One region of the Streptomyces sp. ICC4 genome, then DNA from elsewhere that is predicted to be linked to it. Evidence: predicted binding sites of a transcription regulator. Region 1 holds the regulator's gene; each other region holds the start of a gene.

The links. Region 1 encodes HrcA, which represses chaperone genes, less so after heat shock. Its sites were predicted from a motif close to TTNGCACTCNGNNNNNCNGAGTGCNAA; they were not measured.
Region 2: the regulator HrcA is predicted to act here: its motif matches at 1,984-2,010, upstream of groES (co-chaperone GroES).
Region 3: the regulator HrcA is predicted to act here: its motif matches at 1,697-1,723, upstream of groL (chaperonin GroEL).

The regions. Positions count from the first base shown of each region.
Region 1 covers NZ_CP030286.1:711,330-715,607, forward strand. Annotated here, with positions in the region: gene DRB89_RS03325 (DUF3097 domain-containing protein) at 1-797, opposite strand, end outside; gene DRB89_RS03330 (MBL fold metallo-hydrolase) at 826-1,554, opposite strand; gene hrcA (heat-inducible transcriptional repressor HrcA) at 1,697-2,713, shown strand; gene dnaJ (molecular chaperone DnaJ) at 2,714-3,853, shown strand; gene DRB89_RS03345 (nitronate monooxygenase) at 4,022-4,278, shown strand, end outside.
Region 2 covers NZ_CP030286.1:2,874,176-2,878,453, reverse strand. Annotated here, with positions in the region: gene groL (chaperonin GroEL) at 1-1,393, opposite strand, end outside; gene groES (co-chaperone GroES) at 1,532-1,840, opposite strand; gene DRB89_RS13380 (response regulator transcription factor) at 2,382-3,062, shown strand; gene DRB89_RS13375 (HAMP domain-containing sensor histidine kinase) at 3,351-4,278, shown strand, end outside.
Region 3 covers NZ_CP030286.1:2,251,253-2,255,530, forward strand. Annotated here, with positions in the region: gene thrC (threonine synthase) at 1-585, shown strand, start outside; gene DRB89_RS10400 (MoaD/ThiS family protein) at 622-900, shown strand; gene DRB89_RS10405 (cold-shock protein) at 1,315-1,521, shown strand; gene groL (chaperonin GroEL) at 1,889-3,511, shown strand; gene DRB89_RS10415 (Uma2 family endonuclease) at 3,599-4,096, opposite strand.

The DNA of each region.
Region 1 (4,278 bases):
CCGGCCGTAACGAAGTCGATCAGCTCCTCGACGCGGCCCAGCAGGACCGGCTCCAGGTCCTTGTACGAGGTCACGCGGGACAGGATGTGCTGCCAGGCGGCGCCGGTGTTCTCCGGCCAGCCCAGGGCCCGGCAGATGCCCGTCTTCCAGTCCTGGCCGCGCGGGATGACCGGCCACTCCCGGATGCCCAGCGCGGACGGTTTCACCGCCTGCCAGACGTCGACGTACGGGTGGCCCACGATCAGGACGTCCGCCGAAGTGACCGACGCCGCGATGCGGGACTCCTTCGAGCCCGGCACCAGGTGGTCCACCAGGACCCCGAGGCGGGCGTCCGGGCCCGGGGCGAAGTCCGCGACCACCGACGGGAGGTCGTCGATGCCCTCCAGGTACTCGACCACCACGCCCTCGATGCGCAGGTCGTCGCCCCAGACCCGCTCCACCAGCTCGGCGTCGTGGCGGCCCTCCACGTAGATCCGGCCCGCCCGGGCCACCCGCGCCCGCGCCCCGGGGACGGCCAGCGAGCCGGAGGCGGTGCGCAGCGGGGCGGCGGGCCCGCGGACGGGGCGGGTCAGGGTGACCACCGCACCGTCCAGGAGGAAGCCGCGCGGCTCCAGCGGGAAGACGCGCCGCTTGCCGAAGCGGTCCTCCAGGGTGACGGTGCCCGCCTCGCAGCCCACCACCGCGCCGCAGAAGTCCGTACCCGCCACCTCGACCACCAGGTCGGGATCGGCCGGCACCTCCGGGACGGGCTTGGCGCGCTTCCACTGCGGGGTCAGGTCGGGGGAGTACTCACGCATCCGGCCGAGGGTAGGAGAGCCGGCGCGATCAGGTGCCCGACACGCCGAAGCGGGCCGCCAGTGTGGCGCGTTGCGCACGGACGAAGGCCGCGTCGACCACCGCTCCGTGACCCGGCACGTACAGCGCGTCGTCCCCGCCCAGGGCGAGCAGCCGGTCGAGCGCCGCCGGCCACTGCCGCGGAACGGAGTCCGGGCCGGCCTGGGGTTCGCCCGACTCCTCGACGAGGTCGCCGCAGAAGACGACCTCCTGCCCGCCGCCCGGGACGAAGGCGGCCAGGTCGTGCCGGGTGTGCCCGGGGCCCACGTTCGCCAGCAGCACCTGTACGCCGCCCAGGTCGAGCGTCCACTCGCCCGACACCAGGTGCCGGGGGACCACCAGCAGGTCCACCGCCTCGGCGGCCTCGGCCGGCGCCAGACCGTGCCGGACCGCGTCGGCCCGCAGGTCGTCATGGCTGACGGACAGCAGGGTGTCCAGGCCGACGGGTCCGTAGACCTCCGCCCCCGCGAACACCGCACCGCCCAGCACGTGGTCGAAATGTCCGTGTGTGAATGCGATATGGGTCACGCGCCGGCCCGCCAGCCGCTCCGCCTCGGCCCGTACGAGGGCACCCTCCCGGACCGAGGAGCCGGGGTCGATCAGGAGGGCCGAATCGTCGCCCACCACCAGTCCCACCGTGCAATCCCACACCGGCAGCCGCCGCCGGCCGGCCCGATCGGTGAGCCGTTCCCAGCCCGCCTCTTCCCAACGCACGTCCATACCGCGACGCTACCTTGGCGGGCCGCCCTTGCTACGGGTGCACCACCCCGCCGTACACTGACCGGGGGATCTCTGGCACTCGAACGCGCAGAGTGCCAAACAGTGCGAGCCGCGAACGACGGAAACGATGGAGGTGTGCGCGATGCTCAGCGAACGCAGACTCGAAGTGCTGCGCGCCATCGTCCAGGACTACGTCGGGACGGAGGAGCCGGTCGGCTCCAAGGCGCTCACCGAGCGGCACCGCCTCGGCGTCTCGCCCGCCACCGTGCGCAACGACATGGCCGTGCTGGAGGAAGAGGGCTACATCGCCCAGCCCCACACCAGCGCCGGCCGGATCCCCACCGACAAGGGCTACCGGCTCTTCGTCGACAGGCTGGCGGGGGTCAAACCGCTGTCGACGCCCGAGCGCCGGGCCATCCAGAACTTCCTCGACGGCGCCGTCGACCTCGACGACGTCGTCGGCCGGACCGTGCGGCTGCTCGCGCAGCTGACCCGGCAGGTCGCGGTCGTCCAGTACCCGAGCCTGACCCGGTCCACCGTCCGGCACGTGGAGCTGCTCTCGCTGGCCCCGGCCCGCCTGATGCTCGTGCTCATCACGGACACCGGCCGGGTCGAGCAGCGGCTCGTCGACTGCCAGACCCCCTTCGGGGAGGCCTCGCTCGCCGATCTGCGGGCCCGCCTCAACAGCCGTGTCGTCGGCCGCCGGTTCACCGACGTGCCGCCGCTGGTGCAGGACCTTCCGGAGTCCTTCGACACCGATGACCGGGTGACGGTCAAGGCCGTCCTCGACACCCTCCTCGAAACGCTGGTGGAGGAGGCGGAGGAGCGGCTGATGATCGGCGGCACCGCCAACCTCACCCGGTTCGGACACGATTTTCCCCTGACGATCAGGCCGGTGCTCGAAGCGCTGGAGGAGCAGGTCGTGCTCCTCAAGCTGCTGGGCGAGGCCAGTGAGTCGGGAATGGCCGTAAAGATCGGGCATGAGAATGCCTACGAGGGACTGAACTCCACGTCCGTCGTCTCGGTCGGCTACGGTTCGGGCGGCGAAGCAGTCGCCAAACTCGGCGTGGTCGGACCGACCCGCATGGACTACCCCGGAACGATGGGAGCGGTACGCGCAGTGGCACGTTACGTCGGACAGATCCTGGCGGAGTCGTAAGTGGCCACGGACTACTACGCCGTTCTCGGCGTGCGCCGCGACGCATCGCAGGACGAGATCAAGAAGGCCTTCCGCCGCCTGGCGCGCGAACTCCACCCGGACGTGAATCCGGACCCGAAGACGCAGGAGCGCTTCAAGGAGATCAACGCGGCCTACGAGGTGCTCTCGGACCCGCAGAAGAAGCAGGTCTTCGACCTCGGCGGCGACCCGCTGTCCTCCTCGGGAGGCGGCGGCGGCGCGGGCGGATTCGGAGCGGGCGGCTTCGGCAACTTCTCCGACATCATGGACGCCTTCTTCGGCCAGTCCTCGCAGCGCGGACCGCGCTCGCGGACCCGCCGCGGCCAGGACGCCATGATCCGCCTCGACCTGGAGCTGGACGAGGCCGCCTTCGGCACCACCAAGGACATCCAGGTCGACACGGCCGTCGTCTGCACCACCTGCTCCGGTGAGGGCGCCGCACCCGGCACCTCGGCGCAGACGTGTGACATGTGCCGCGGCCGCGGCGAAGTCTCGCAGGTCACCCGGTCCTTCCTGGGCCAGGTCATGACCTCGCGCCCCTGCCCGCAGTGCCAGGGCTTCGGCACCGTGGTCCCGACCCCGTGCCCCGAGTGCGCGGGCGACGGCCGGGTCCGCTCCCGCCGCAGCCTCACGGTCAAGATCCCGGCCGGTGTCGAGAACGGCACCCGGATCCAGCTCGCGGGCGAGGGCGAGGTCGGCCCCGGCGGCGGCCCCGCCGGCGACCTCTACGTGGAGATCCACGAGCTGCCGCACCCGACCTTCCAGCGGCGCGGGGACGACCTGCACTGCACGGTCACCATCCCGATGACCGCGGCGTCCCTGGGCACCAAGTGCCCGCTGGAGACGCTGGACGGCCTGGAGGAGATCGACATCCGGCCCGGCACCCAGTCCGGCCAGGCGATCCCGCTGCACGGCCGGGGCGTCACGCACCTGCGCGGCGGCGGGCGCGGCGACCTGATCGTGCACGTCGAGGTCACCACCCCCAGCAAGCTGGACCCGGCGCAGGAGGACCTGCTGCGCCAGCTGGCGAAGCTGCGCGGCGAAGAGCGGCCGCTCGGCCAGTTCGCGCCGGGCCAGCAGGGGCTGTTCAGCCGCCTGAAGGACGCCTTCAACGGCCGCTGAGCCACCCGCGCGAGCGCGTACGAGAACACCTGCGAGCCCGGTCCGGGGATGCCCCGGACCGGGCTCGCGGCGCAGGTGCCGACGGGTTTTCGCCGATCCGGCGAAGGGACTATGCCAGGCGAATGCCGTGATTCGGTCCCGTGAGCGGGACATGGCACGATGCAGCACATGTCCTCCGCACCGAACGGTCTCTTCGTGTACCCGATCGTGCAGGCGCCCATGGCGGGCGGCGCGTCCTGCCCGCCGCTCGCGGCCGCCGTGTGCGAAGCGGGCGGACTGGGCTTCCTGGCCGGAGGCTACAAAACCGCCGACGGCATGTACCAGGAGATCAAGCGGCTGCGTGCGCTCACCCGCCGCCCCTTCGGAGTCAACCTCTTCATGCCGCAGGCCTCCGCCGTGGATCCGGCCGCGCTGGAGGTGTACCG
Region 2 (4,278 bases), 2.2 Mb from region 1:
TGACGTAGCCCTCGAGGCCGGCGTTCTCCGCGATCCAGCGCAGCGGCTCGACGGCGGCGCGGCGCACGACCGCGACACCGGTGGCCTCGTCGCCCGACAGGCCGAGGTTGCCTTCGAGCACCTTCACGGCGTGGACGAGAGCGGAGCCACCGCCGGAGACGATGCCCTCCTCGACCGCGGCGCGGGTCGCCGAGATGGCGTCCTCGAGACGGTGCTTCTTCTCCTTGAGCTCCACCTCGGTGGCGGCGCCGACCTTGATGACGCAGACGCCGCCGGCGAGCTTCGCCAGGCGCTCCTGCAGCTTCTCGCGGTCCCAGTCCGAGTCGGTCGACTCGATCTCGGCCTTGATCTGGTTGACGCGGCCGAGGACCTCGGCCGAGCTGCCGCCACCGTCGACGATGGTGGTGCTGTCCTTGGAGATCGTGACGCGGCGGGCGGAGCCCAGTACGTCCAGACCGGCCTGGTCGAGCTTGAGGCCGACCTCCTCGGCGATGACGGTGGCACCGGTGAGGGTGGCCATGTCCTGCAGCATCGCCTTGCGGCGGTCACCGAAGCCGGGCGCCTTGACGGCGACGGCGTTGAAGGTGCCACGGATCTTGTTGACGACGAGGGTGGAGAGCGCCTCGCCCTCGACGTCCTCGGCGATGATCAGCAGCGGCTTGGAGGCGCCGGCCTGGATGACCTTCTCGAGCAGCGGCAGGAGGTCCTGGATGGAGGAGATCTTGCCCTGGTTGATCAGGATGTACGGGTCATCGAGGATGGCCTCCATACGCTCCTGGTCGGAGACCATGTACGGGGACAGGTAGCCCTTGTCGAAGGCCATGCCCTCGGTGAACTCGAGCTCCAGGCCGAAGGCGTTGGACTCCTCGACGGTGATGACACCGTCCTTGCCGACCTTGTCCATCGCCTCGGCGATGAGGTCGCCGACCTGCTGGTCCTGCGCGGAGAGCGCGGCCACGGCGGCGATGTCGGACTTGTCCTCGATCGGGCGGGCGGTCGCGAGGAGCTCCTCGGACACGGCCTTGACCGCGGCGTCGATGCCCTTCTTCAGGGCGGCCGGGGAAGCACCCGCGGCGACGTTGCGCAGACCCTCGCGGACCAGTGCCTGGGCCAGGACGGTGGCGGTGGTGGTGCCGTCACCCGCGACGTCGTTGGTCTTGGTCGCGACCTCCTTGACGAGCTGCGCGCCAAGGTTCTCGTACGGGTCGTCCAGCTCGACCTCGCGAGCGATGGTGACACCGTCGTTCGTGATGGTGGGCGCACCGAACTTCTTGTCGATCACGACGTTGCGGCCCTTGGGGCCGATCGTCACCTTGACCGTGTCGGCAAGCTTGTTGACGCCGCGCTCGAGGGCGCGACGGGCGTCCTCGTCAAACTTGAGAATCTTCGGCATGGGAGCGGTTCAGCCCTCTCGTTGCGATCCCCGGCCGCTCACCGCGACCGCCTGTGCAGAAACGAACTACGCCCCTCGCCGCCCGGCATCAGCAGGGGTGACCAGGGGCGTAGCTCAAAGCAAAACTGAAGAAGTGACTTACTTCTCGACGATCGCGAGCACGTCGCGGGCCGAGAGGACGAGGTACTCCTCGCCGTTGTACTTCACTTCGGTGCCGCCGTACTTGGAGTACAGGACGACGTCGCCGACGGTGACGTCCAGCGGAAGACGCTGGCCGTCCTCGAAGCGACCCGGGCCAACCGCGAGGACGACGCCCTCCTGGGGCTTCTCCTTCGCGGTGTCCGGGATGACCAGGCCAGAGGCTGTGGTCTGCTCGGCGTCGAGCGGCTGGACCACAATGCGGTCCTCGAGCGGCTTGATGGCAACCTTGGAGCTGGTGGTCGTCACGTTCCGACCTCCCCCTTCGGAGATCCGGGGTTAACTGTCTGAGGTGGCGACCAGGTCGATCCGTCGTCGCGGGAGCCGGACCTGCCTGTCGCTGTGTTGGCACTCACCAGGGGCGAGTGCCAGACGCGAGACTATTCCGGGGATTAGCACTCGGTCAAGCGGAGTGCCAATACGCGCCGCTCGTTTCGCCGCCCGGACCGCCCTGGAGGCGGCCCGGAACCCCACCCCGGGCCCGCGGCCCCGGACCCGCCGCCGGGTGCGGCACCGCTGCCGGGGCGGAGCCCCGGAAGGAGTCCGGGCGCAGCCCGGGGCTCGCCTTCTCAGCCCGTCCGGCGCTTGAGGACCGGGGTCCGGGCAGCGCCCGGGGAACGGTGGAAGGGCGGGTAGGGGACCTCCGCACCGCAGGGCAGCACCACCCGCACCCGCCCACCGGGGCCGGGACGCTCGGGCGGCAACCCCGCCCGGTCACCGGCGGACGGCGTCCCGCGCAGCGATGCGGGCCGCACATCAAGGGGGGTGCCCGGTATGTGAGGCTTGGGGCATGCGGATTCTGGTCGTCGAAGACGAAGTGGGGCTTGCCGAGACGTTGCGGCGCGGCCTCTCCGCCGACGGCCACTGGACCGACCTCGCCCACGACGGCCACCGCGGGCTGGAACTCGCCCTCTCCGGCGGCCCGTACGACGTGGTCCTGCTCGACCTGATGCTCCCCGGACCCTCGGGCTTCGAGATCTGCCGGCGCATGCGCGCCCACGGCGACCCCACCCCCGTCCTCATGCTGACCGCCAAGGACGGCGAGTACGACGAGGCCGAGGGCCTGGACTCCGGCGCCGACGACTACCTCACCAAGCCGTTCTCCTTCGTCGTCCTCGCCGCCCGGCTGCGCGCGCTCGCCCGCCGGGCCGCCGCCCCGCGCCCCAGCGTCCTGCAGGCCGGCGACCTCCTCCTCGACCCGCGCGGCCGCCGCTGCCGGCGCGGCCCGCACGAGATCGAGCTGACCGCCCGCGAGCTCGGCGTCCTGGCCTGCCTGATGGAGCAGCCCGGCCGGGCCGTCGCCAAGCAGGACATCCTCGACGAGGTCTGGGACACCCCGCACGGCATCGACCCGAACATCGTCGAGGTCTACGTCTCCTCGCTCCGCCGCAAGATCGACGCCCCCTTCGGCCGCCGCTCGATCCTCACCGTCCACGGCACCGGCTACCGGATGGCCCCGGACGGTGGCTAGTGCTGTGACCGGAAAGGTTTGCCGGGTCGCGGTGTTCGGTGCGGTGCATCGCAAGGCGGAGGACCACGCCTCGTACTGGACGTACCGGTGTGGTCCGACAACGCGGCGAGGTGCCGTGCCGGGCGCCGCGACCCGGTGAACCCTTCCGGTCACAGCACTAGCGCCCGGTCCCGACCCCGGCTCCGACCCCGGTCCGGGTCCGGGTCCGGGTCCCGGGGCCGGTCCGGCGCCCGGACACGCCGGCTCGGCAGCCTGCGGGCCCGCGCCGCCGCGGCCGCCGCCCTCGCGATGGCCGCCGTGCTCGCCACCGGCGGGCTGTGGCTCTACACCGTGCTGCGCGCCAACCTCATCGAGAACACCACCGGCCGCACCGAGCTCGCCGCCCGCAAGGTCGCCGCCCAGCTGGACACCGCGACCCTCCCGGCGGGCGGCCGACTGCCCGCGCCCGAGGGCGGCGTCGACCTGGTCCTCGTACGGGACGCGGCCGGCGCGACCGTCGCCACCAGCGGGGACCTCGAGGACACCCCCGAGCCCGCCGGGCCGGGCATCGCGCCCGGCGACGACTCCCGGTCGGCGGTCCTGGAGCCCGCGCGCCCCGGCGCGCAGCGGCGCGTCGTGGTCGCCGTCCAGGCCCCCGGCCCGCCGGGGGCGCACGCCCCGCACACCGTGTACGCCATGACCGTGCTCGGCGACGTCGACGACGCCAACCGGGCCGTCGCCTTCGGCCTGCTGGCCGGCGCGCCCCCGCTGATCGCCTTCTCGGCGCTCCTGGCCTGGTGGGTGACCGGGCACGCGCTGCGCCCCGTCACCGCGATCCGCACCGAGCTGGCGGCGGTCACCGCGAGCGAGCTGAACCGGCGGGTCCCGGACCCGGGCGGCGCCGACGAGATCGCGCGGCTGGCCCGGACCGTCAACGCCACCCTCGACCGGCTGGAGCGCAGCGACGCCCGGCAGCGGCAGTTCACCGCCGACGCCTCGCACGAGCTGCGCAACCCCCTAGCGGCCGTGCGGTCCCGGCTGGAGGTGGCGCTGCGGGACCCCGACCGGGAGTCCGTGGCGGCCGCGCTGGCCGATACCGAGCGGCTCCAGCGCATCGCGGCCGATCTGCTCCTGCTGGCCCGCCTCGACGGCGGACCCGCGCCGCGCACCGAGCCGGTGGACCTCGCGCTGCTGGCCGCCGAGGACGTGGCGCGGCGCCCGGAGCCCCGGGTCGCGC
Region 3 (4,278 bases), 1.5 Mb from region 1:
ACCCTGGCGTACGAGATCTGCGAGCAGCTCGGCTGGCAGCTGCCCGACCAGATCGTCATCCCGATCGCGTCCGGCTCGCAGTTGACGAAGATCGACAAGGGTCTGCAGGAGCTGATCAAGCTCGGCCTCGTCGAGGACAAGCCGTACAAGATCTTCGGCGCCCAGGCCGAGGGCTGCTCGCCCGTCTCCACCGCCTTCAAGGCCGGTCACGAGGTGGTGCGCCCGCAGAAGCCCAACACCATCGCCAAGTCGCTGGCCATCGGCAACCCGGCGGACGGCCCGTACGTCCTGGACATCGCGCGCCGCACCGGCGGCTACGTCGAGGACGTCAACGACGTCCAGGTCGTCGAGGCCATCAAGATCCTCGCGCAGACCGAGGGCATCTTCGCCGAGACCGCGGGCGGCGTCACCGTCGGCGTGACGAAGAAGCTCATCGAGAACGGGCAGCTGGACCCCTCGCTGACCACCGTGATCCTGAACACCGGTGACGGCCTCAAGACCCTGGAGGCGGTGGCCGCCGGCGGTGGCCAGACCGCCACCATCCGCCCGAGCCTGGACGCGTTCCGCGCCGCCAACCTGGCCTGATCTCCCTCCTCTGCACACCGGAAAGGCAGTAGCGCCATGAGCGTCAACGTCCGCATCCCCACCATCCTGCGCACCTACACCGGCGGCAAGGCCGAGGTCCCCGCCGAGGGCACGACCCTCGCCGAGGTCATCGAGTCCCTGGAGAAGAGCCACCCGGGCATCGCCGCGCGCGTCCTGGACGACCAGGGCAAGCTGCGCCGCTTCGTGAACGTCTACGTCAACGACGACGACGTGCGCTTCGAGGGCGGGCTGCAGACGTCCACTCCGGACGGCGCGGGCGTCTCGATCATCCCCGCGGTGGCCGGCGGCTGCTGAACAATCCGGCGGCCGACTTCCGGCCGCTGATGGACCAGAACGCTGAATTGCCCCCTCCGGTAATAAACGGAGGGGGCAATTCTGCTTGGTTGGGCGCGGTAGAGTTGGGGAAGTCCCCTCCGCTGGACTTGCCCGCCGCATATGAGCGGGCCGCGTGAGGGTTGACATTGAGTCAACATGCAAGTGCGGTATGGGGCGTTGGCCTGGCTTGTCCGGCCCGAGTTGCCCTGGAATATTCCTAGTTTTCACCCTATTTCAATCTTTTGCCATGTCCAGAATTCTCGTCGGAATGACCTGTTGCAGACAGCAGCGGTGCGGATACATTCAGCCCCGGTCGAGGCGTTCCGGCGCAAGTTCTGACCCGGGACCGCGAAGTGCGGTCCTGCGCAAGGGCCAGTAATAGGGGAGTTAGGCATGGCTCAGGGCACCGTCAAGTGGTTCAACGCGGAGAAGGGCTACGGCTTCATCGCGGTCGACGGTGGTGCGGATGTGTTCGTCCACTACAGCGCCATCCAGATGGACGGGTACCGCACCCTTGAAGAGGGTCAGCGGGTCGAATTCGAGATCTCGCAGGGCCAGAAGGGTCCGCAGGCGGACATGGTCAAGCTCGCCGCCGGCTAGGCCGACCGCGATCGACCACCGACACGTACCGCGCCCGCGCACAGGGCCGCGTACGACGGCACCACTGCATGCAGACGAGGGGCCCACATCCTGGACACGGGATGCGGGCCCCTCGTGCGCGTGCCCCCGCACCCCTTGTCCCGCCTGCTTGTTCACCAGGGGTTCCCCGAAGCCGCTTGCACTCGGGGGTGCCGAGTGCTAATCATTGGCGTTAGCACTCTCCGGGTGAGAGTGCTACTAAACGAGGACCGGGTCGGTGAGGCCCGCAGGGTCCGGTGGGCAGGAACCGCCGGGCACGCAGGCCGTCCGTCGCGGGCGCGGGCGCGGTCCGGGAGCAATCCACCGCTGTCCGGGAGGACCACTTCAGATGGCCAAGATCATTGCGTTCAACGAGGAGGCCCGGCGCGGTCTCGAGCGAGGCATGAACCAGCTCGCCGACGCCGTCAAGGTCACCCTTGGCCCCAAGGGTCGCAACGTCGTCCTTGAGAAGAAGTGGGGCGCCCCCACGATCACCAACGATGGTGTCTCCATCGCCAAGGAGATCGAGCTCGAGGACCCGTACGAGAAGATCGGCGCAGAGCTGGTCAAGGAAGTCGCCAAGAAGACGGACGACGTCGCCGGCGACGGTACGACCACCGCCACCGTCCTCGCCCAGGCGCTCGTCCGCGAGGGCCTGCGCAACGTGGCCGCCGGTGCGAACCCGATGGCCCTCAAGCGCGGTATCGAGAAGGCCGTCGAGGCCGTCTCCGCCGCCCTGCTGGCGCAGGCCAAGGATGTCGAGACCAAGGAGCAGATCGCTTCGACGGCCTCCATCTCCGCCGCCGACACCCAGATCGGCGAGCTCATCGCCGAGGCCATGGACAAGGTCGGCAAGGAAGGCGTCATCACGGTCGAGGAGTCGCAGACCTTCGGTCTCGAGCTCGAGCTCACCGAGGGCATGCGCTTCGACAAGGGCTACATCTCGGCGTACTTCGCCACCGACATGGAGCGCATGGAGTCGTCCCTCGACGACCCGTACATCCTGATCGTCAACTCGAAGATCGGCTCGGTCAAGGACCTGCTGCCGCTCCTCGAGAAGGTCATGCAGTCCGGCAAGCCGCTGCTGATCATCGCCGAGGACGTCGAGGGCGAGGCCCTGTCGACCCTGGTCGTCAACAAGATCCGCGGCACCTTCAAGTCCGTCGCCGTCAAGGCTCCGGGCTTCGGCGACCGCCGCAAGGCCATGCTCGGCGACATCGCCATCCTCACGGGCGGCACGGTCATCTCCGAGGAGGTCGGCCTCAAGCTCGAGAACGCCGGTCTCGACCTGCTCGGCCGCGCCCGCAAGGTCGTCATCACCAAGGACGAGACCACCATCGTCGACGGTGCCGGTGACAGCGACCAGGTTGCCGGTCGCGTCAACCAGATCCGCGCCGAGATCGAGAACTCCGACTCGGACTACGACCGCGAGAAGCTCCAGGAGCGCCTCGCGAAGCTGGCCGGCGGCGTGGCCGTCATCAAGGCCGGCGCCGCGACCGAGGTCGAGCTCAAGGAGCGCAAGCACCGCATCGAGGACGCCGTTCGCAACGCGAAGGCGGCCGTCGAAGAGGGCATCGTCGCCGGTGGCGGCGTGGCCCTGCTGCAGGCTTCCGCGGTCTTCGAGAAGCTCGAGCTCGAGGGCGACGAGGCGACCGGCGCCAACGCCGTGAAGCTCGCGCTGGAGGCCCCGCTCAAGCAGATCGCCGTCAACGGTGGTCTCGAGGGTGGCGTCGTCGTGGAGAAGGTCCGCAACCTGCAGATCGGTTGGGGCCTGAACGCCGCGACCGGCGAGTACGTGGACATGATCGCCGCGGGCATCATCGACCCGGCGAAGGTCACCCGCTCTGCCCTGCAGAACGCGGCGTCGATCGCGGCCCTCTTCCTCACCACCGAGGCCGTCATCGCCGACAAGCCCGAGAAGGCCGGCGCCGCTGGTGGCGGCGGCATGCCGGGCGGTGACATGGACTTCTGATCGGCCCCCGGCTGATCGGCTGTTCTCGTACCGAGGGCGGCACCCCTTCTCCACGAAGGGGTGCCGCCCTCGGGCGTTTCCGCGTGCTTAGAAGCCGGTGGTGTCGATGGCGAAGTCGAACGGCTTCGGGACGTTCAGGGGCTGACCGAAGGACACGGTCGTACGGGACCGGTATCCGTGCGGGGAGGGGTCCCAGAAGCAGGTGATCTCCGAGTCCTGCATGTCGACGACCAGGTAGATGGGCACGATCTGGCCGTACACGTCCAGCTTCTCGTTCCAGTCGGCGTCCCTGGTGGAGACGGACGTGAACTCTCCGACCAACGACAGCGCCGCTCCGTCCGCGTGCAGCCCTTCCTCGTCGAAGGCCGCTTCGTCCGCGACGTACAAGTCCGGTCCGTAGCCGCGCTCCGCTGCCGGGAACCGGAAGAGGAAGGGTGAGGTGTCCGCGAAGTGCCCGTCAGGGGCGTGGGTCAGGAGCTGCTCGCGCAGGAGGCGCATGCGACGGGAGTAGCGCAGCTTGGAGAACGGCGACAAGACGATCTTCCCCCGGATGAGCTCGGCCTTGAAGCCGTCTGGCGTGTTCATCTCCGCAACCGTGTGCAGGAGCCCCTCGAACGTTGGCGGCGACACGGTCTCTATGGGTGTGGCCCGCTCGGTCATGATCGTCACCATCGTCCTCCGGAAGGGGTGCAGTGCCTTGCTTTCGTGCCACGTCCCAGGCTAGTGGTGGCGCGGGGGCGCTGCTCGGTGCATGGGACGCATCGGCG